Regions from separate parts of the Streptomyces sp. CRN 30 genome, predicted to be linked through region 3. Evidence: riboswitches for the same ligand, from Rfam matches in the RefSeq annotation. Region 3 holds a riboswitch; each other region holds the start of a gene.

Region 1 (7,407 bases), on a different contig from region 3:
CGATCCGGTCCCCCTCCTTGAGGGTGATGACCTCCAGCTCGTCCTTGTTGGACGGGTAGTCCGGCACCACGCGCTTGACGATGCCCTGCTCCGTGCCGAGCGCGAGACCCGGCGAGGACTCGTCCAGCGTGGTCAGGCAGACGACCGTCTCGTCGTCCTCCAGGGAGACGAACTCCGCCAGCGGCGCGCCGCCCGCCAGGTTCGGCGTGGGCATCTCCGCGGGCAGCTGCGGCAGATCGACGACGTTGATCCGCAGCAGGCGCCCCGCGGAGGTCACCACGCCCACCTCGCCGCGGGCCGTGGCCGGCACCGCCGAGACGATCACGTCGTGCTTCACGCGCTTGCCGCCGCCGTCCGAGGCGAACGGCTCGCCGTTGACCGTACGGGCCAGCAGCCCGGTCGAGGACAGCAGCACCCGGCACGGGTCGTCCGCCACCTGCAGCGACACCGGCGTCACCGGGGAGGCCGACGACTCCAGCAGCACCGTACGGCGGTCGGTGCCGAACTTCTTGGACACCGCCGCCAGCTCCGCCGAGACCAGCTTGCGCAGCTCCGCGTCGGAGTCGAGGATCGCGGTCAGCTCGTCGATCTCGGCGTTCAGCCGGTCCTTCTCGGTCTCCAGCTCGATGCGGTCGAACCGGGTCAGCCGGCGCAGCGGCGTGTCGAGGATGTACTGCGTCTGCACGTCGCTCAGCGAGAAGCGCTCGATCAGCCGCTCCTTGGCCTGCGCGGAGTTGTCGGACGAGCGGATGAGGCGGATCACCTCGTCGATGTCGACGAGCGCGATGAGCAGGCCCTCGACCAGGTGCAGCCGGTCCCGCTTCTTGGTGCGGCGGAACTCGCTGCGCCGTCGCACGACGTCGAAGCGGTGGTCGAGATAGACCTCCAGGAGCTCCTTCAGCCCCAGGGTGAGGGGCTGGCCGTCCACCAGGGCGACGTTGTTGATGCCGAAGGACTCCTCCATCGGCGTCAGCTTGTAGAGCTGCTCCAGGACCGCCTCCGGCACGAAGCCGTTCTTGATCTCGATGACCAGGCGCAGGCCGTGCTCGCGGTCGGTGAGGTCCTTGACGTCCGCGATGCCCTGGAGCTTCTTCGAGCCGACCAGGTCCTTGATCTTGGCGATCACCTTCTCCGGGCCGACGGCGAAGGGCAGCTCGGTGACGACCAGGCCCTTGCGGCGGGCCGTCACCGGCTCCACCGACACCGTCGCGCGGATCTTGAACGTGCCGCGGCCGGTCGCGTAGGCGTCCCGGATGCCGGGCATGCCGACGATCCGGCCGCCGGTGGGCAGGTCGGGTCCGGGGACGTGCTTCATCAGCGTCTCCAGATCCGCGTTCGGATACCGGATCAGGTGACGGGCGGCGGCGATGACCTCGCGCAGGTTGTGCGGCGGCATGTTGGTGGCCATGCCGACCGCGATGCCGGAGGCCCCGTTGACCAGCAGGTTGGGGAAGGCGGCGGGCAGCGCCTGCGGCTCCTGCTCCTGGCCGTCGTAGTTCGGGGCGAAGTCGACGGTGTCCTCGTCGATCGACTCCGTCATCAGGCTGGTCGCCTCGGCCATCCGGCACTCGGTGTACCGCATGGCGGCCGGCGGGTCGTCGTTGCCCAGGGAGCCGAAGTTGCCGTGGCCGTCCACGAGCGGCACACGCATGGAGAACGGCTGGGCCATGCGCACCAGGGCGTCGTAGATCGACGCGTCGCCGTGCGGGTGGAGCTTGCCCATCACCTCGCCGACGACCCTCGCGCACTTGACGTAGCCGCGCTCGGGCCTGAGGCCCATCTCGTTCATCTGGTAGACGATGCGGCGGTGCACCGGCTTCAGTCCGTCGCGTGCGTCCGGCAGGGCACGGGAGTAGATGACCGAGTAGGCGTACTCCAGGAAGGAACCCTGCATCTCGTCGACGACGTCGATGTCGAGGATCTTCTCCTCGTACGGGTCGTCGGGCGGCGGGGTCTTCGTACTACGGCGGGCCATCGCTGCCGGCTCCTTGCTGAAGCGTGAACGGTGAACTGACGCGTCCATTGTGGACCGCGGCACTGACAGCGACCGACCAGGACCCGTTCGCGGGCTGCCCGGCCCGGTGCTGCCCGCAGGGTACGCCCTCGGTCCCGCCCGCCTCGCGCGCCCGCCCCGTCCACACCCGTCCCGGCCGTGGAAGTCAGCCCTCCGCACGGCGGCGCGCCCGGCGACCGCCCCGCGCGCGTGCTCGCTCTCGGCGTACGCGGACCGGGAACTCCACCGGCGGTCCGCGCGCTTGCATACAGTGGCAGGATCGGTAGGAATTCCGCAGTTCCGACCAGTGATGCGGTGGGGGCCGGTGATTCCGTCCACGGTCTCCGTCCACAGTTTCCGCGATCGAAGGGACGTACATGCCCATGGGTCACACGGCCACAGCCGAGGCAGGCTCCGGCGGCCTGACAGCGACCGAGCACCGCCTGGCCAACGGCCTGCGCGTGGTGCTCTCCGAGGACCACCTGACCCCGGTCGCAGCGGTGTGCCTCTGGTACGACGTCGGCTCCCGCCACGAGGTCGAGGGGCGTACCGGACTGGCCCACCTCTTCGAGCACCTGATGTTCCAGGGCTCCGCCCAGGTCAAGGGCAACGGCCACTTCGAACTGGTGCAGGGCGCCGGTGGCTCCCTCAACGGCACCACCAGTTTCGAGCGCACCAACTACTTCGAGACCATGCCCACCCACCAGCTGGAGCTCGCCCTCTGGCTGGAGGCCGACCGCATGGGCTCGCTGCTCTCCGCCCTCGACGAGGAGTCGATGGAGAACCAGCGGGACGTCGTCAAGAACGAGCGCCGCCAGCGCTACGACAACGTCCCCTACGGCACGGCGTTCGAGCGGCTCACCGCCCTCGCCTACCCGGAGGGCCACCCCTACCACCACACCCCGATCGGCTCCATGGCCGACCTGGACGCCGCCACCCTGGAGGACGCCCGCGCGTTCTTCCGCACCTACTACGCGCCGAACAACGCGGTGCTGTCGGTGGTCGGCGACATCGACCCGGAGCAGACGCTGGCCTGGGTCGAGAAGTACTTCGGCTCGATCGCCTCGCACGACGGCAAGCCCGCCCCCCGGGACGGCTCGCTGCTCGAGGTGATGGGCTCCCAGCTGCGCGAGGTCATCGAGGAAGAGGTCCCCGCGCGGGCGCTGATGGCCGCCTACCGCCTGCCGCACGACGGCACGCGCGAGGCCGACGCGGCCGACCTGGCCCTCACCGTCCTCGGCGGCGGCGAGTCCTCCCGCCTCTACAACCGGCTGGTGCGGCGCGACCGTACGGCCGTCGCGGCCGGGTTCGGTCTGCTGCGGCTCGCCGGCGCCCCGTCGCTGGGCTGGCTGGACGTGAAGACCTCCGGTGACGTCGAGGTGCCGGTCATCGAGGCCGCCATCGACGAGGAGCTGGCCCGGTTCGCCGAGGAGGGCCCCACCGCCGAGGAGATGGAGCGCGCCCAGGCCCAGCTGGAGCGCGAGTGGCTGGACCGGCTCGGCACGGTCGCCGGCCGCGCCGACGAACTCTGCCGGTACGCCGTCCTGTTCGGTGACCCGCAGCTGGCCCTGACGGCGGTCGGCCGCGTGCTGGAGGTGACCGCCGAGGAGGTCCAGGAGGTCGCCAAGGCCCGCCTGCGCCCCGACAACCGCGCGGTGCTCGTCTACGAGCCCACCGCCCCCGGAGCCGTCGAAGCCACCGAAGCCACCGAAGACAGCGAAGCCACCGAAGCCAGTGAGGAGGCGGCCCAGTGACCGAGCTCGCCACCATGGAGTTCCACCCCCGGCCGCAGGCGGGCGACGCCAAGCCCTGGGCCTTCCCCGCCCCCGAGCGCGGCACGCTCGGCAACGGCCTGACGGTGCTGCGCTGCGACCGCCCCGGCCAGCAGGTCGTCGCCGTGGAGGTCTTCCTCCAGGCCCCCCTGGAGGCCGAACCGGCCGGCCTCGACGGCGTCGCCACCATCATGGCGCGGGCCTTCTCCGAGGGCACCGACAAGCACTCCGCGGAGGAGTTCGCCGCCGAACTGGAGCGCTGCGGCGCCACCCTGGACGCCCACGCCGACCACCCCGGCGTACGGGTCAGTCTCGAAGTGCCCGTCTCCCGCCTGGCCAAGGCGCTCGGCCTGGTCGCCGACGCGCTGCGGGCCCCCGCCTTCGCGGACAGCGAGATCGAGCGCCTGGTACGCAACCGCCTCGACGAGATCCCGCACGAGATGGCCAACCCCTCGCGCCGGGCCGCCAAGGAACTCTCCAAGGAGCTGTTCCCGGCGGACTCCCGCATGTCGCGCCCGCGCCAGGGCAGCGAGGAGACCGTCTCCGGCATCGACTCCGCGGCCGTGCGCGCCTTCTACGAGAAGCACGTACGGCCCGCCACGGCCACCGCCGTGGTCGTCGGCGACCTCACCGGCACGGACCTCGACGCGCTCCTCGACGACACGCTCGGCTCCTGGACGGGGTCGGCCGCCGAGCCGCGCCCCGTGCCCCCGGTGACCTCCGACGACACCGGCCGCGTCGTCATCGTGGACCGCCCCGGCTCCGTGCAGACGCAGCTGCTGATCGGCCGCACCGGACCCGACCGGCACGACAGCGCGTGGCCCGCTCAGGTGCTCGGCACGTACTGCCTCGGCGGCACCCTGACCTCCCGTCTGGACCGCGTCCTGCGCGAGGAGAAGGGCTACACCTACGGCGTCCGGGCCTTCGGCCAGGTGCTGCGCTCCGCGCCCGACGGCACCGGTGCCGCGATGCTCGCCATCAGCGGCTCGGTGGACACCCCGAACACCGGTCCCGCCCTGGACGACCTGTGGAAGGTGCTGCGCACGCTCGCCGAGGGCGGTCTCACCGACGCCGAGCGCGACGTCGCCGTGCAGAACCTGGTGGGCGTGGCGCCGCTGAAGTACGAGACCGCGGCGGCCGTCGCGGGCACGCTGGCCGACCAGGTCGAGCAGCACCTGCCCGACGACTACCAGGCGACGCTGTACCGGCGGCTCGCCGACACCGGCACGGTGGAGGCCACCGCCGCGGTCGTCAACGCCTTCCCGGTGGACCGCCTGGTGACCGTGCTCGTCGGTGACGCGGCGCAGATCAAGGAGCCCGTGGAGGCACTCGGCATCGGTGAAGTCACCGTCGTCGCCGCCGAGTAGCGCCACGCGCGCGTGACGGCCCCGGTGACCGATGTGTCACCGGGGCCGCCTTATGCCCGGATTGGGGGAGAGGTTGCCTGTTCGCCCTGTGGGATACGCCTCAAAAACGATGATCCGTTTGGGAACGGGGAGCGCTCCCGCTTAGCTTCGTCCGGGCTGTCCGTCAGGCAGTGCGCCGCACCCGCGGCACCGGACAGTCATCGCCGAGTCCCCGTACGGCGCGAGCCAGGGGAGCCGGGGACCCATCCAAGTCCCTGGGGTGAATCGGACGCCCGCGCGTGAGCGAGGGGGTCCGTAGGAGACCTTCCTGCTCCGAACCCGTCAGCTAACCCGGTAGGCGAGAGGGAAGGAAAGGACCAGCCACTACATGGCGTTCACGCGCGCCACCGGGAAGCACCGTCGTCCCGGCCGGGTTCACCGCACCACCGTCCGCGCGGCGGGTGTCGCGACCCTCACCACCACCGGCGTCATCGGCACCCTCGCCGCTCCGGCGCTGGCCGCCACCCCGTCGCCCGAGGACACCGGCCTCACCCCGGTCGTCACCCTCGGCGACTCCGTGGCCGAGCAGATCGACGCGCAGGCCACCGCCCAGCGGCTGGCCGCCGAGGAGGCCGCCGCCGAGCGCAAGGCCGAGGAAGCCGCCCGCGAGCGGGCCGCCGAGGCCGCCGAGCAGGCCCGCGAGGACAAGGAGCGCGCCGCCCGCGCTGCCGAGCGCAAGCGCCTCAACACGTTCGTGGCGCCCAGCAGCGGCTCCTACGTCTCCACCTCGTACCGGGCCAGCAGCGGCCTGTGGTCCTCCGGCTCGCACACCGGCATCGACTTCCACGCCGCCTCCGGCACCACCGTGCACGCGGTCGGCGCCGGCACCGTCGTCGAGGCCGGCTGGGGTGGCGCGTACGGCAACCAGGTCGTGATCAAGATGCACGACGGTACGTACACGCAGTACGGCCACCTGTCGTCCATCGGCGTCTCCGTGGGCCAGACGGTCACCCCCGGCCAGCGGATCGCCCTCTCCGGCGCGACCGGCAACGTCACCGGGGCGCACCTGCACTTCGAGGCGCGCACCACCGCGGAGTACGGCTCGGACATCGACCCCGTGGCCTACCTCCGCTCCCACGGCGTCTCCGTCTGACGGCGCACGACCTCCCGAAAGCCCCGGCTCGCGAGCCGGGGCTTTCCGCATGTGACCCGCTTGTGGCCCGTAGGTGACCAAAAACAGCCAAGCAATCCGACCCGCCATCGGAAAGTGCGGCACATTGGAATAGCATCACTGAACACGCGTCAATCGTCGACGTTTCACGGGGATTAACAGCGGCTAAGGCGGAGGTCGGTCATGCGTATTCCGGCGCACTCGGTGTGCACGGCGATCCGGGACGACATCGTCGCCGGTGTCTACGAGCGCGGCAGCCGGCTCACCGAGGAACTGCTCGCGCGCCGCTACGGCGTCTCCCGCGTCCCCGTGCGCGAGGCCCTGCGGACCCTGGAGGCCGAGGGCTTCGTGGTGACCCGGCGGCACGCCGGCGCGTGCGTCGCGGAACCGACGGAGCAGGAGGCCGCCGATCTGCTGGAGATGCGGCTGCTGCTGGAGCCCCTCGGCGCCGCCCGCGCCGCGCAGCGCCGCACCGAGGCCCATCTGAAGGTGCTGCGGGGCCTGGTGCGCCTGGGGCAGGAGCGGGCCAGGCGGGGCAACAGCGACGACCTGCGCTCGCTGGGCGGCTGGTTCCACGAGACGCTCGCGCAGGCCGCGGGGAGCCCCGCGCTGACCTCGGCCCTGACCCAGCTGCGGCACCGCATCGCCTGGATGTACACGGTGGAGGCGCCGCCGGCCGGCCCGGTGGAGTCCTGGGCGGAGCACGGCGCGATCGTGGACGCGGTGGCCCGCGGCGACAGCGAGCGCGCCCGGTCGCTCACCGCGCTGCACACCGAGCGGTCGACGGCCTCGCACCGCCTGCGGCTGGCCCCGGGGGCGGAACGCGCGGAGCGTGTGAGGAACTCGCAACGTCCCGTAAACATGCCGAGCCTCCGGCATTAACACGGCCGCCGTATACAAAGAGAAGCAATTCGACGGGGTCATTTTCTGCTGCCCTTTTATTGTTCTCGCGGGCGCCGGAACAATTCCCGCGCACGGTGCGGTGCGGGGAAAAGAAGAAGCCGTACCGCCCCCGGAAAGGGACCGGCACGGCTCCGCCGTCGTACGCCCGTGGCTCAGACGGTCTCCGGAAGCTCCCCCAGCCCCTCGGCGACCAGCTTCGCCAGCCGGTCCAGGGCCGCGTCC
Region 2 (7,407 bases), on a different contig from region 3:
AGGGCGATCTGCTCGCCGGGGGTGTAACCGGCTTCCTTGATCGCTTCGAGGATGAGGTCGAGGGCGGCGCGGTTGGAGTCCAGGTTCGGGGCGAAGCCGCCCTCGTCGCCGAGACCGGTGGACAGGCCCTTGGTCTTCAGCACCTTCTTCAGCGTGTGGTAGACCTCGGCGCCCCAGCGCAGCGCCTCGGAGAAGGACTCCGCGCCGATCGGGGCGATCATGAACTCCTGGATGTCCACGTTGGAGTCGGCGTGCGAGCCGCCGTTCAGGATGTTCATCATCGGAACGGGCAGCAGGTGCGCGTTCGGGCCGCCCAGGTAGCGGAAGAGCGGCAGGTCGGACGCCTCGGAGGCGGCGTGCGCGACGGCCAGGGAGACGCCCAGGATGGCGTTGGCGCCGAGCGAGCCCTTGTTGTCGGTGGCGTCCAGGTCGAACATGGCCTGGTCGATCAGACGCTGCTCGGTGGCGTCGTAGCCGACCAGCTCCGGGCCGATCTGCTCGATGACGGCGAGGACGGCCTTCTCGACACCCTTGCCGAGGTAGCGGTTGGTGTCGCCGTCACGGAGCTCGATGGCCTCGAAGGCACCGGTGGAGGCACCGGACGGAACGGCGGCACGACCCGTGCTGCCGTCGTCGAGGCCGACCTCGACCTCGACCGTGGGGTTGCCTCGGGAGTCCAGGATTTCCCGGGCTACGACGACGTCGATGGACGGCACGAGCATCTCCTTCTTCAGTGTGACGCTTCTGTGTGACGCATCTGTGTGCCACGGGTCTGCGGCACGCAGCGGCTCTGCGGGTCCGAGCCTAACCGGCTCCGGGCGATCGGCCAGCCGGTCACCCACCCGTTGGACAGAACCGAGAGTAAATTGTTTCCGAACGGAACAAAAGCGCTCCGGGAACCGGACATGACCCCGCCCCGGCGCGTACGGGGGAACACGCGCCGGGGCGGGGGGTCTGACGGGACCGTCAGCTCAGGTGGAGCTGCTGGCCCGGGTAGATGAGGTCGGCCTCGTCGACGATGTCGTCGTTCAGGTCGAACAGCTTCGACCAGCCGCCCTTGACGTCGTGCTCGGCGGCGATGGAGCTGAGGGTGTCGCCCTTGACCACCTTGTACTCGCCGTCGCCCTTCTCGACCTTCTTGCCGGTCGGCGTGGTGACCGTCTTCTTCTCGGCCTTCTGCTCGGCCGCCGGGCGCTCCTGCGAGCGGGAGGCGGGCTGCTCGGCGGAGCGGTCCTCGGTGGCGCCCGTGGAACCGGTCGATCCGGTGGAGCCGGTGGAGCCCGTGCTCTGCTCCTGCGAACCGCTGCTCTGGCCCTCGTCGGAGGAGCCGCCGCCGGTGTAGCCGGCGCTGGACAGGCCCGTTCCGCAGCTCGGCCAGGCACCCTTGCCCTGGGCGGCGAGGACCTTCTCGGCGACCTGTATCTGCTGGTCCTTGCTGGCCTGGTCGGCGGTGGAGGCGTACTGCGTGCCGCCGTACGCCGCCCAGGTGGAGGCGGAGAACTGCAGACCGCCGTAGTAGCCGTTGCCGGTGTTGATGGACCAGTTGCCGCCGGACTCGCACTGGGCGACGGTGTCCCACTCGGCGGAGGTGGCGGCGGAGGCGTTGCCGGCCGCCATCAGCGGGGCGGCGACGGCGGCACCGGCGACTCCCGCGACGGCGATGGCCCGGGTGGCCTTGGAAGGACGACGGTGCTTGCCCTTGCTGGAAAACAGCATGGAGATCCCCTCACCGACGCCTACGAGGTGAGCTGTCGGGTTCGGGCCGGTTCGGTTGCCCGGCCGTGTCATCCGCGTATGACGCGCTGACACGGCTTCACCCCTAGCCGCTCCGGCTCAACTGCCCGGCGCGGCACTTACCTTGGGTCCCCCGCTCCTGCCTGCGGCGCTTGACGCGACGACTGTTCCCGGGCAGCCGCTGGCAGGATTCGGCGTTGCGGCGGCCGGGGCCCGCGATGGCGAGCGGTGACGACCGTAGACACGCGCCACACGGATTTACAAAGACGATCAGGGCTTCTGAGACCTATCTCTCACGGCGTTTATTACGGACATTCAGCCCGAACCGTGACGCGAACTACCGCTCACTTTCGACCGGTTCGACCGGTTCGGCCGTAAGCGCAAGCTTCTGACCGGGAAGGATGAGGTCGGGATCGAGACCGACGACATCCTTGTTCTCCGCGTAGAGCGAGCGCCATCCCCCGTCGAGCTCAAGGGAGTCGGCGATGGCGCAGAGGCTGTCGCCGGTGCGCACCGTGTAGGTGCCGTCGGCCGCGACGCGCGCCTCGTCGTCGCCGCGCGAGGCGTGCCGGCCCGAGGAGGAGCCCGAACGGCCGTCCGCCGCCTCGCCGTCGGCGCTGCCGCCGCGGTGCCGGCCGGAGCCGGGGGCGGGCGTCTCGGTCAGGTTCGAGATGCCGCCGGCCTCTTCGAGGCTGTCGGCGTCGTCGCGCTTGGTGGTGGCCGAGCCGGTCGCGGCGTCGGTCGGCTCGTCGGAATCGGACGACTTGCCGGACTTGGACGATTCGTCACTCTCGTCCGACGCGTCGGACGAGGCCGAGGCGGACGGCGACGCCGAGGCGCCGGCGTCCTCGTCGGAGTCGGTCGCGGCATCGTCGGACTCCGTCGCCTTCGCGTCGCCCTCGCTGTCCGTGCCGTCCGAAGAAGCGGACCCATCGGACGAAGAAGACGAACTGTCCGATTCGGTGTCCGATGCCGTCGAGCCGGACGAACCGGTGTTCAGGCCGCTGAGCAGGCCGCAGGTCGGCCAGGTGGCGACGCCCTCGGCCGCCAGCACCTTCTCGGCGACGCGGATCTGCTGGGCGCGGCTCGCCTGGTCGGCGCTGGAGGCGTAGGCGAGACCGCCGTACTGCTCCCACTGTTTCTGCGACAACTGCAAACCGCCGTAGTAGCCGTTGCCGTCGTTCTGGCTCCAGGCGCCGCCGGTCTCGCACTCGGCGACACGGTCCCAGGTCGTACCGTCGGCCGCGTTGGCGCCGGTGGCCCCGAGGAGCGGGATCGCGATGGCGGAGCCGGTGACTCCGGCGGCGACGACCAGGGCAGGGGCCTGGCGGGGGCGGCGGTGACGACCGTTCCCGGAGAGCATGCGGAGACCTTTCGCGAGACAGCAGGGCCCGCACGGCGGTTGGTGATCAGCGCCGCGCTGATCCGTGAACGTATAGGCATACGATCACTCATCACAAGTTCATGCCGTGCAGATCACATGGAGATCACGGAGCTGAGCGCGTGTCACCTTTGCGGCTGCGACGGCCCCTTCGGGCCGGCGTCACGAGACCGGGGTGAAGGAGACCGGCAGCGTGCGCAGTCCGCGCATGATGAGGCCGCCGCGCCAGCGGAGTTCCGCCGGGTCGGCGGCGAGGCTCAGGTCCGGCAGCCGGGTCAGGAGCGTGGCGAGCGCGGTCCGGCCCTCCAGGCGGGCGAGCGGGGCGCCCAGGCAGTAGTGGATGCCGTGGCCGTAGCCGAGGTGCTGGTTGTCCCGGCGGCTCAGGTCCAGCGTGTCCGGCTCCGTGAACCGCTCCGGGTCGCGGTCGGCGGCGGCGAGGACGACGAGGACCGGGTCGCCGGGGGCGATGTCCTCGCCGCCGAGGGTGAGCGGCCGGGTCGCGAACCGCCAGGTGGCCAGCTCCACGGGGCCGTCGAAGCGGAGGAGTTCCTCGACGCCGGTCGCCAGCAGGCCGTCCTCGCCGGCGGCCAGGGACTCCTGGAGGCGGGTCCGCTGCCCGGGGTGGGTGAGCAGGGCGTACATCCCGTTCCCGATGAGGTTGACGGTGGTCTCGAACCCGGCGAAGAGAAGGATGAAGGCCATCGCGGCGGCCTCGTTCTCGGTGAGGTGCTCGCCGTGGTCGGAGGCGCGGATCAGACCCGAGATCAGGTCGTCGCCGGGGTCGGAGCGCTTGCGGTGGATGAGGTCGGCGAGGTAGCCGCGCATCTTCTTCACCGACCGCGCGACCCCGCCGCGCGGCCCCCCGCCGTGCCGGATCATCATCCCCGCCCAGTCCCGGAAGTCGTCCTGGTCCTCGCGCGGGACGCCGAGCAGGTCGCAGATGGCGTAGATGGGGAGGGGGAAGGCGAACTCGTGGATGAGGTCGGCCTCGCCGCGCCCGGCGAAGGAGTCGATGAGGCCGTCGGCCAGTTCCTGCACGCGGGGCGCGAACTCGGCGACACGGCCCGGGGTGAACGCCTTGCTGACCAGCCGCCGCAGCCGGGTGTGGTCCGGCGGGTCGATGTTGAGCAGGTGCGTCATCAGCTCGGCCTTGCGCTCGCCCGGGATACCGGTCCGGCCCTTGGCGTGCGCGTCCCCGGCGTGGTGGGCGGGGTTCTTGGACAGCCTGGGGTCGGCGAGGGCCTGCCGCGCGTCGGCGTACCGGGTGACCAGCCACGCCTGAACCCCGCTGGGCAGCCGGGTGCGGTGCACGGGGGCGTGCTCCCGCAGCCAGGCGTAGGCGGGGTAGGGGTCGCTCGCGAACTCCCAGGTGAACAGTTCCGGAGCGGGGGTGCTGGGGATGGTGGTGCTGAGGTGCGTGGTGTGGTCGTTCACCTCACGACCGTAACCGGGGCGCGTCAGCCGGCGTCGGCCGCAGCCGCCGCCCCGTTTTCCTTCTTCCGCTCCGTCTCACGGATGGCGTCGCGGTAGGTGCGGGCGGCGGCGTGCAGGGCGGTCTCCGGGTCGACGCCCTCGGCCTCCGCGCGGACGGCCAGGGCCAGCAGCTCGTAGCCGAGGCCCTCGCCCCGGGGCAGCGGGGTGTCGAGTCCGGCTGAGCGCACCCGGGAGGCGAGCTTCGCGGCGAGCGCGAGTCCGGGCTGGCCGAGCGGGACGCCCTCCGTGACGGAGGTACGCCGCTTCTCGACCTGCTTCGTGCGCAGCCACTGCTCACGGACCTCCTCCGGGGTGGTGACGACGGCGTCCCCGAAGACGTGCGGGTGGCGGTGGACCAGCTTGTCGACGATGGTCCCGGCGACGTCGTCGACGGAGAAGGGCGCGTCTGGGTCGTCCTCCGCGATCCGCGAGTGGAAGACGACCTGGAGCAGGACGTCGCCCAGTTCCTCGCGGAGGTCGTCGCGGTCGCCGTCCTCGATGGCCTCGACCAGCTCGTACGCCTCTTCGATCGCGTACTTCGCCAGGCCCTTGTGGGTCCGCTGCGAGGACCACGGGCACTCGGCGCGGATGCGGTCCATGACCTGCACGAGGTCGAGGAGGCGGGCGCCCGGCAGGTCGTAGGAGGCGGGCAGCAGTTCCAGCTCCGGCATGTCGACGCGGCCGGAGCCGGCGAGGCGGGCCAGCCCGTCGGTGAGGGCCGGTTCGCCCTCGCCGGTCGCCACGACGACGACCGTGTGCCCGCCCGCGCAGGCGTCGACCAGGTCGGCGGCGGCCGGGACGGTCTCCTCCACGCCGATCCCCGCGTCCCTGAGGTAGGGCAGCTGGGGGTGGGCGCCGTCCGCGCAGAGCACCCGGTCGGCGGTGCGCAGGGCCTGCCAGGCCGGCCAGGACAGCAGGCCCGGTGCGACCCGGTGGCTGGTGGTGAGCAGGACGAGACGGCCCTGACCGGCGGGGCCGCCGGTCCCGGTGGGGGCTTCGGGGCTGGTTGCGTTCACCGTTCGAACGTAACGCACGGCGTCCGGCAGGGGTTCGCGACCGCTATGCCGCGGCGTCCTCGCCGTTCTCGGTCGTGACCTCGCGCACCCAGGGGGTCTTCGCGTCGGTGCGGATGCTCTTCTCCACGTCCCAGGTGCCGTAGCGCGGGTTGAGGTCGACGCCCATCCTCTTGGAGGTCTCCGACAGGTTCTTCCAGAAGGCGGGCTGCCCGGTGTCCGTGCCGAGGTGCTCGGCGAGCTTCTGGGCCTCGATCTGGAGGCGGAGGTTGTCGTCGAGGCGCTCGGGGGCGATGCCGTACTGCTGGAGCCAGACCGTCTCCAGCTCCTTCGCGCCGCCGGCCTGCTGCTCCAGGCCGCTGCGCATGCCCTGGATCTCCTTGCGCGTGACGCCGACCCCGGCGTCGGCGGCGGCGCGGTGCAGCACGCGGTCGAGAACCATGCTCTGCAGGGTGTCGCGGGTGAGACCGCCGGTCCTGGCGATGGCCTGCGCGTACTGCGTCTCGTCGGGGACGGCCGCGCGCTGGGCCGCGCGTACCTCACCGACCCGCTCCTCCAGCTGCGCCACGGTGATCCGCTCGCCGTCGACGACGGCTGCCGCGCCGGGGTGGGCGTCGTTCCCGCAGGCGGTGAGGAGGGGGGCCGCCGCGGCGATCGCGGCGGTGAGGAGGAGCGCGGTGCGACGGCGGCGGTGCAAGGAGACCTCCCGTTGGAGAGCTTGTGCGACGGTGCACAAAGTCTTGCGGTGATCGATGGTAGGCAGTGGACCGGCTGGGGCCAACCCATTCGACCAACGATTCACCGGGACTTCGGGCACCGCCGCGCGCGTCGCGGCTCATGAAGCCGACGCGTGGGCGGCGCGAGGCTGGGAACGTTCGGCCCCGGCTGTCCGGCCGGAGACTGCGTCAGACCGCCGCCAGCTCACACCAGACGAGTTTGCCCCGGTTGCCTCCTTCGGCCAGCGGCTGCCAGCCCCACAGGTCGGCGCAGGCCCGTACGAGGATCAGACCCCGGCCGTCCTCCGAGTCACCGGTGTCGCCCTCGCCTCCTGGGGGCGGTACGGGCGGCTCGGGGTCGGCGTCCCATGCGCCGATCCGCAGCACTCCGCCGGCCCAGCGCAGGCGGAGGGCCGCGGGGCCCTTGGTGTGCCGTACGGCGTTGCAGATCAGCTCCGCCGCGAGCAGTTCGGCGGTGTCGACGAGGCGGATCAGACCGTGGACGGTGAGGATCAGGCGGAGCGTGCGGCGGCTGACGGTGACGGCGCGAAGGTCGTTCGGGATGTACAGGGTGTACTCCCAGGGGGCGGTTTCGGGCATGCGGCGGCTCCAGGTGTGCGGTGGGAAAGGAGAGGGGCGGTCGGTGTCATTGCCGCGCCCGCCATGGCAGGACGGAGCGGTGCGCTTCCGGCACCCCGGCGTTCCACAGAGTGTGCTTCGCGTCACCGACGGTAGGGCTTGCGTGTAATACGTGGCAAGCTGATCGCGTAACGTGACCCCGAACGAGCTGCACCAAGGAGCGACCATGGTCCTGCGGCGTGAACCAACGGCACGCCAGATGCGTTTGGGCGTCGAATTGCGCCGACTCCGCGAAGCAGCGGGGCTCACGACCATCGAGGCAGCGGCGCTGCTGGGAGCGAACAGGGTCCAGATCAGCCAGATCGAAGGCGGTTTCGCGGGCGTGAGCGAGGAGCGACTGCGCCGCCTCGCCTCCCATTACTCCTGCACCGACGAGGAGTTCGTCACCTCCCTGGTCGCCATGGCCACGGACCGGACGCCCGGCTGGTGGGAGGAGTACCGGGGCCTGCTG
Region 3 (7,407 bases):
GGCAGCAGGTGCGCGTTGGGGCCGCCCAGGTAGCGGAAGAGCGGCAGGTCGGACGCCTCGGAGGCGGCGTGCGCGACGGCGAGGGAGACGCCGAGGATGGCGTTGGCGCCGAGGGAGCCCTTGTTGTCGGTGGCGTCCAGGTCGAACATCGCCTGGTCGATCAGGCGCTGCTCGGTGGCGTCGTAGCCGACCAGCTCCGGGCCGATCTGCTCGATGACGGCGAGGACGGCCTTCTCCACGCCCTTGCCGAGGTAACGGCTGGTGTCGCCGTCACGGAGCTCGATGGCCTCGAAGGCACCCGTGGAGGCACCGGACGGAACGGCGGCACGGCCGGTGCTGCCGTCGTCGAGGCCGACCTCGACCTCGACCGTGGGGTTGCCTCGGGAGTCCAGGATTTCCCGGGCTACGACGACGTCGATGGACGGCACGAGCATCTCCTTCTGGGATGTGACGCGGGTACGAGGGCAGTGGCCCTGCGGGATGAGCCTAACCGGCTCCGGGGGATCGGCCAGCCTGCCGGTCACCCTGGGGACATAACCGAGAGTAAATTGTTTCTGAACGGAACAAACGCGGACCAGTGCGACCGGCCGCCGCCGCGCGCCCGGGAAGCCCCCGCGGCGCGCGCGGACGGCTCGCGGAAAAGCCCCGCCCCGGTGCGCATGGGGGGAACACGCACCGGGGCGGGGCGCCCGTGGGGACGGGGGTGGCCGGCCGGGCCGGCCGTCACCGGTTCGGCCGTCGTCAGCTCAGGTGCAGCTGCTGGCCCGGGTAGATGACGTCGGCGTCGTCGACGACGTCCTTGTTCAGCTCGTAGAGCTTCTCCCAGCCGCCCGCGACGTTCTTCTCGCCGGCGATGCCGCTCAAGGTGTCGCCCTTGACGACCTTGTACTCGCCGTCACCCTTCTTGACCTTCTTGCCGGTCGGGGTCTCGACGGTGGCCCGCTCGGAGGAACGCGAGGCGCGCTGCTCCTGGGTGCTCCCGCTCGGCGCGCTCTGGCTCGGCGCGCTCTGCTCGGGGGCGCTCTGCCCGGCGGACCCGGAGCCCGAGCCCGAGCCCGAACCGGAGCCGGAGCCCGAACCGGAGGTCGACGGGGCGGCCGCGGCACCGTTGTACGCGGCACCGGACAGGCCCGTACCGCAGTTCGGCCAGGCACCCTTGCCCTGGCCCGCGAGGACCTTCTCGGCTATCTCGATCTGCTGGGCCTTGGAGGCCTTGTCCGCGGTGGCGGCGTACTGGGTGCCGCCGTAACCGGCCCAGGTGGAGGCGGAGAACTGCAGACCGCCGTAGTAGCCGTTGCCGGTGTTGATCGACCAGTTGCCGCCGGACTCGCACTGGGCCACGGTGTCCCACTCGGAGGCGGACGCGGCGGAGGCGGAGCCCGCCGTCAGCAGCGGGGCGGCGATCGCGGCGCCGGTGACGCCGGCGAACGCGACGACCTGACTGGCCTTGGACGGACGGCGGTGCTTGGTCTTGTTGCCCTTGTTGCAGGAACGCAGCATGAAGTTGATCCCCTCACCGACGCCTGCGAGGTGAGCTGTCGGGTTCGGGCCGGTCAGATTGCCCGGCCGCGCACGGCGTACTGCCCTGCGCGGCTTCACCCCAAGCCGTTTCCGGGTGTCTCTCGACTCCCGGGCCCGGCACCTACCTTGGGTCCCCCGCTCCTGCCCACGGCGCTTGCGCGACGACTGTTCCCGTACGGCCGTTGGCAGGATTCGGCGTGACGACCGCGGGGCCCGCTGTGGCGAGCGATCACGACGGTAGGCACGTGTGACGCCGGAACACAAAGACGATCAGGGCCTTTGTGACTCATCTCCCACCGAGATCAAATGGTGCATACGGCGCGAATGCGCTCGCGAACTGCCGCGCGTTCCGGCGTCCTTCAGCTGCCCGCCGGACACCCGGAACGCAGCGGTCGGGCGCTGGTCCCCAGCGCCCGACCGGGAACGATGCGATCCGCCTAGAGGGAGCTGCCGCCGGCCCAGAGGCCGTCACCGGAGCGGAGGGTGTACGCGCCACCCGTCAGCTCGCTGACCACGTCGACGGGCTGGGCGGCGTGGCGTCCGGTGGAGGCGGTTGACCCGCCCGTGACGCCGGCGGCCGGCTGCTCGGCGGCACTGTCGCCGCGGTGCCGGCCGGTGCCCTCGGCCGCGTCCGTGGAGGCGTCGGCGGAGGGGGCGGCGGACTCGGAGGGGGAGGCCGACGCGGCGTCGGTCGCCAGGCCCTCCTCCGTCTCGCCGGCGGCGTCCTCGTCACCGCCCGGCTCGCCGGACTCGTCGCCCGACGCGGAGGCCTTCGGGTCGTCCTCCTCCGACGTACTCGCGCCGGAGGCGCCGGACTTGTCGCCGGACGCCGTCTCGTCGGCGGTGCCGGCACTCGGGGAGGCGCTCCCGGTGGAGCCGCTGCCGGGCGTGGTCGTACCGGCCGCCGGCGTGGCGGACTCCGACGAGCCGGACGCGCCGGAGGAAGCGGAAGACCCGGAGGAACCGGAGGACTTGGTGGAGCCGCCCTTCGCGCTGGTGTCGGTGTCCGCCGCGTCGTCGTCGCCGGCGAGCCCGGCGAGCACGCCGCAGGTGGCCCAGGCGATGGCACCCCGGTCGGCGAGCATGCTCTCGGCGACGGCTATCTGCTGGGAGCGGCTCGCCTGGTCGGCCCTGGGGGCGTAGTCCAGACCGCCGTACTTCTCCCAGTCGCTCTGGGACATCTGGAGTCCGCCGTAGTGGCCGTTGCCCGTGTTGGCGCTCCAGGACCCGCCGCTCTCGCAGTCGGCGACCTGGTCCCAGACCGTTCCGTCGGCCGCGCTCGCCCCGCTCGCGCCGAGCAGCGGGATCGCGATGGCGGATCCGGTGACTCCCGCCGCGACGAGGAGGGCCGGAGCCTGACGGGGGCGCCGGTGACGACCGTTCCCGGAGAGCATGCGGTTGCCTTTCACACGACAGCAAGGAGCGGCCCGGCCGGCCCCGGTGTGAGGCGCGCCGGTCGCGTTGATGCGTGAACGTAGCCGCAGTCGATCACTTGTCACAAGTCAATGCAGCGCAGATCACGCGCAGATCACGAACTTGATCAAGCGTCACATTCGTCCGGCTGTGCGAGGTCGCGCGATCACCTCCGACGTGCACTTCCGGCGTCATGACCGAACCGGTGCGAACTCCACGGGAAGCGTGCGCAACCCCCGCATAATGAGCCCGCCACGCCACCGCAAATCGGCTGGATCCATCGCAAGTCCGAGGTCCGGAAGGCGGGTGAGGAGCGTCGCGAGCGCGGTCTGCCCCTCCAGCCGGGCCAGGGGTGCGCCCAGGCAGTAATGGATGCCGTGCCCGTACCCGAGGTGTTGGTTGTCACGGCGCGAGAGGTCGAGGACGTCCGGGTCGGCGAACCGCTCCGGATCGCGGTCGGCCGCCGCGAGCACCACGAGCACGGGGTCGCCGGACGCGATGTCCTGCCCGCCGATCGTGAGAGGGCGGGTGGCGAAGCGCCAGGTGGCGAGCTCTACGGGGCCGTCGTAGCGCAGCAGTTCCTCCACGCCGGTCGCGAGCAGGTCGCGCTCGCCCGCGGCCAGCGAGCGCTGGAGGCGTTCGCGCTGGCCGGGGTGGGTGAGGAGGGCGTACGTGCCGTTGCCGATCAGGTTGACGGTCGTCTCGAAGCCGGCGAAGAGCAGGATGAAGGCCATCGCCGCCGCCTCGTTCTCGGTGAGGTGCTCGCCCTCGTCGGAGGCGCGGATGAGACCGGAGATGAGGTCCTCGCCGGGGGCGGGGACGTCGGGGAGTGCCTCGCGCTTGCGGTGGATGAGGTCGGCGAGGTAGCCGCGCATCTTCTTCACGGACCGGGCGACACCGCCCCGCGGCCCCCCGCCGTGCCGGATCATCATGCCCGCCCAGTCCCGGAAGTCGTCCTGGTCCTCGCGGGGGACGCCGAGCAGGTCGCAGATCGCGTAGATGGGGAGCGGGAAGGCGAACTCGTGGATGAGGTCGGCGCTGCCGCGTTCGGCGAACCCGTCGATGAGCTGGTCGGTGAGCTCCTGCACCCGGGGGGCGAACTCGGCCACGCGGCGCGGGGTGAACGCCTTGGAGACCAGCCGACGCAGCCGGGTGTGGTCCGGCGGGTCGATGTTGAGCAGGTGCGTCATCAGGTCGGCCTTGCGCTCGCCCGGGATGCCGGTCTTCCCCTTGGCGTGGGCGGGTTCGTCGTGGTGCGCCGGGTTCTTGGACAGCCGCGGGTCGGCGAGCGCCTGCCGGGCATCGGCGTAACGGGTGACCAGCCAGGCCTCCACCCCGCTGGGCAGCCGGGTCCGGTGCACGGGCGCGTGCTCGCGCAGCCAGGCGTACGCGGGATAGGGGTCGGTGGCGAACTCCCAGGTGAAGAGCGTGGGCGCGGCGTCGGCGGGCCGGGGTTGCTGGGTCACCTCCCGACCGTATCCGGCGGGCTGCGGGGCTCGCCGGTGGGTGCGGTCCGCGCTCGCGCCCGACCGGCGCCGTACCCGGTACCGGCGGCCCGCCGTGCACGGATCCACAGGCTCTCAGGCCCCGCCCAGGCCCTCCGCGCCCCGTATGGCGTCACGGTACGCGCGGGCCGCTGCTCGCAGGGCCGCCTCGGGGTCGACGCCCGTGGCCTCGGCGCGGGCCGCCAGGGCGAGCAGTTCGTAACCGACGCCCTCGCCCTGGGGCAGCGGTACGTCGAGGCCGGCCGTGCGGGCGCGGGAGGAGAGCTTGGCGGCGAGGGCCAGGCCGGGCTGGCCGAGGGGGACGCCCTCGGTGACCGACGAGCGCCGCTTCTCGACCGCCTTGGTGCGCAGCCAGTGCTCCTTGACCTCCTCGGGCGTCGTGGCCCTCGCGTCGCCGAAGACGTGCGGGTGGCGGTGGATCAGCTTGGCGACGATGCCGCCCGCCACGTCGTCGACGGAGAACGGCGCGTCCGGGTCCTCCTCGGCGATGCGGGCGTGGAAGACCACCTGGAGCAGGACGTCGCCCAGCTCCTCGCGGAGCTCGTCACGGTCGCCGTCCTCGATCGCCTCGACGAGTTCGTACGCCTCCTCGATGCCGTACTTCGCCAGCCCCTCGTGGGTCTGCCGGGAGGACCAGGGGCACTCGCGGCGGATCCGGTCCATGACCTGGACCAGGTCGAGGAGGCGGGCTCCCGGCAGGTCGTACGAGGCGGGGAGCAGCTCCAGCTCCGGCATCCGGACGCGGCCGGAGCCCGCCAGGCGCGCCAGGCCGTCGGTGAGCAGCGGCTCGCCCTCGCCCGACGCGACGACCACGACCGTGCGGCCGCCCGCGCAGGCGTCGACCAGGTCGGGGGCGGTGGGGGCCGTCTCGGCCACGGCCACGCCGGCGTCCCGGAGGTACGGCAGCTGCGGGTGCGCGCCGTCCGCGCACAGGACGCGGTCGGCGGTGCGCAGTGCCTGCCAGGCGGGCCAGGAGAGCAGTCCGGGCGCGACGCGGTGGCTGGTGGTCAGCAGGACGATACGGCCGGGTGCGCCGTCGGGGCTCATTGCGTTCACGCCTCGAACGTAACCCACGGCACCGACGGCACCGGACGTTGTCCACAGGCTGTGGACAGTGGCTCTACGCCGGCTGCTCCGCCGCCGCCGTGACCTCCCGGACCCAGGGTGTCGTGGCGTCCGCCCGGCTGCTCCGCTCGACGTCCCAGGTGCCGTAGCGGGGGTTGAGGTCCACGTCGAGCTCGCCGGAGGCCTTCGACAGGGCCTGCCAGAACACGGCCTGGCCCTGCTCGTCGCTCATGTCGGCGCCGAGCGCGGCGGCCAGCTTCTGGGCCTGGAGCTCGGTGCGGAGGTTGTCCTCCAGGCGCTGGGGCGGGACTCCGTACTGCTGCAGCCAGGCCGCACGCAGGGCCTCGGCGCCGCCCGCCTGCTGTTCCAGGGAGGCGCGGAAGCCCTGGATCTCCTTGCGGGTGACGCGCACACCGGCGTCGGCCGAGGCGTGGTCCAGGACCCGGTCGAGGACCATGCCGTGCAGGGTGTCGCGGGTGAGCCTGCCGGTGCCGGCGACGGCCTGCTCGTACTGGGCGTCGTCGACGGTGGCGGCCCGCTGGGCCGCGCGCACTTCGCCGACCCGGCTCTCCAGCTGCGCGACCGTGATCCGCTGGTCCCCGACGACGGCCGCCGCACCGGGATGCGCCTCGTCGCCGCAGGCGGTGAGGGCGGGGCCCGCGGCGGCGATCGCGGCGGCGAGGAGGAGCGCGGTGCGACGGCGACTGCTGCGGCGGTGCAAGGTGGCCTCCCTTGGGAAGCTCTCTCTCGGAGAGCTTGTGCGACGGTGCACAAAGTCCTGCGGTGATCGATGGTAGGCAGTGGCCCTGCTCTCGGCCAGCCATTCGACCAACGATTCACCGGCACTTCGGGCACCCCCGCACCGCCGTGGCCCGCGCGCGTGCCGTCAGCGCACCCGTCCCAGCCACTGCAGCGTCCGCCGCACGTCCGCCGCCAGCGGGTGTCCGGGCCCGCGCAGCCGCTCCACGTCGTGCAGGAGGCGGGCCAGGGTGTCGTGGGCGGCGGGGCGGTCGCCGAGCGCCAGCAGGAGGTGGCCGATGCGGCGGCGCACGTCCAGGGAGAGTTCGGGGTCGCCCGACACGTACTGGTTCTCGTAGTACGGCAGCAGGGCGCGGTACTCGGCGAGTGCGGCGGCCGGCTCGCCGAGCTGTTCGAGGCAGTGGGCGGCGTCGTAGCGGTAGCGCAGGGCTTGCGGGTCGGCCTGGCCCGCCTCGGCGGCCCGGGCGTCGGCGAGGCGGCGCAGCTCGGGCAGGGCGCGCCGGTACTGGCCGTCGTCCATGAGCGTGGCCGCGTACTGCTTGCGCAGGGTCCGCACGACGGGTGAGTGCTCGCCGTGCCGGGCGGCGGCCAGGGGGAGTATCGCGCCGAGGATGTCGACGGCCTGCGTGATGCGGCCCTCCCCGAGCAGCCGCTTGACCTCGTCGACCGCGCCCGCGACGTCGGGCTGGTCGGTGCTCGGGGCGGGGGCTGCCTGCGGTTGCGGGGCGGGGATGCGGGCGCGGTCCGGCCAGGGCGCGTGCGGGCGCAGGAAGGGGCGGGCGGGGTCGAGCGGGGATCCGGTCGGCATCCCGCGCGCGGGCAGCAGCGGGAGGAGCTGCTCGTACGCCTCCTGCGCGGACGCGGGGCGGTGCTGCGGGTCCTTGGAGAGCAGGCGCAGCACCAGTGTCTCCAGGGCTTCGGGCACCTCCGGGCGCAGCCTGCGGACCGGGACCGGCGGCTCGTAGAGGTGGCGGTGCAGGACGCCGAGGGCCGTGGCGCCCGCGAACGGGACGTTGCCGCTGAGCAGTTCGTGCATCAGCACGCCGAGCGCGTACAGGTCGGTGTACGGGCCGACCGCGCCGCCCATCGCCTGTTCGGGGGCCATGTAGGCGGGGCTGCCGATCGGGGAGCCGGTGTGGGTGAG

The links. A riboswitch is a leader RNA that binds a small molecule or an ion and turns the genes downstream of it on or off. The one in region 3 is predicted to bind cyclic di-AMP.
Positions count from the first base shown of each region.
Region 1: linked by a shared signal. The riboswitch ahead of UW392_RS43740 (M23 family metallopeptidase) and the one ahead of UW392_RS38290 (transglycosylase family protein) in region 3 are both predicted to bind cyclic di-AMP.
Region 2: linked by a shared signal. The riboswitch ahead of UW392_RS36265 (transglycosylase family protein) and the one ahead of UW392_RS38290 (transglycosylase family protein) in region 3 are both predicted to bind cyclic di-AMP.

Region 1 covers NZ_JAVRHI010000400.1:12,760-20,166, reverse strand. The annotation lists gene UW392_RS43755 (DNA topoisomerase IV subunit A) at 1-1,975, opposite strand, end outside; gene UW392_RS43750 (pitrilysin family protein) at 2,371-3,747, shown strand; gene UW392_RS43745 (pitrilysin family protein) at 3,744-5,132, shown strand; cyclic di-AMP (ydaO/yuaA leader) riboswitch at 5,324-5,487, shown strand; gene UW392_RS43740 (M23 family metallopeptidase) at 5,500-6,264, shown strand; gene UW392_RS43735 (GntR family transcriptional regulator) at 6,466-7,164, shown strand; gene UW392_RS43730 (HPr family phosphocarrier protein) at 7,338-7,407, opposite strand, start outside.
Region 2 covers NZ_JAVRHI010000338.1:521-7,927, forward strand. The annotation lists partial or broken gene eno (phosphopyruvate hydratase) at 1-716, opposite strand, end outside; gene UW392_RS36265 (transglycosylase family protein) at 967-1,716, opposite strand; cyclic di-AMP (ydaO/yuaA leader) riboswitch at 1,719-1,895, opposite strand; gene UW392_RS36270 (transglycosylase family protein) at 2,072-3,097, opposite strand; gene UW392_RS36275 (cytochrome P450) at 3,278-4,549, opposite strand; gene UW392_RS36280 (nucleoside triphosphate pyrophosphohydrolase) at 4,573-5,604, opposite strand; gene UW392_RS36285 (SurA N-terminal domain-containing protein) at 5,648-6,298, opposite strand; gene UW392_RS36290 (ATP-binding protein) at 6,507-6,917, opposite strand; gene UW392_RS36295 (helix-turn-helix transcriptional regulator) at 7,123-7,407, shown strand, end outside.
Region 3 covers NZ_JAVRHI010000362.1:809-8,215, forward strand. The annotation lists partial or broken gene eno (phosphopyruvate hydratase) at 1-428, opposite strand, end outside; gene UW392_RS38290 (transglycosylase family protein) at 742-1,500, opposite strand; cyclic di-AMP (ydaO/yuaA leader) riboswitch at 1,506-1,684, opposite strand; gene UW392_RS38295 (transglycosylase family protein) at 1,959-2,915, opposite strand; gene UW392_RS38300 (cytochrome P450) at 3,126-4,400, opposite strand; gene UW392_RS38305 (nucleoside triphosphate pyrophosphohydrolase) at 4,515-5,486, opposite strand; gene UW392_RS38310 (SurA N-terminal domain-containing protein) at 5,560-6,225, opposite strand; gene UW392_RS38315 (serine/threonine-protein kinase) at 6,391-7,407, opposite strand, start outside.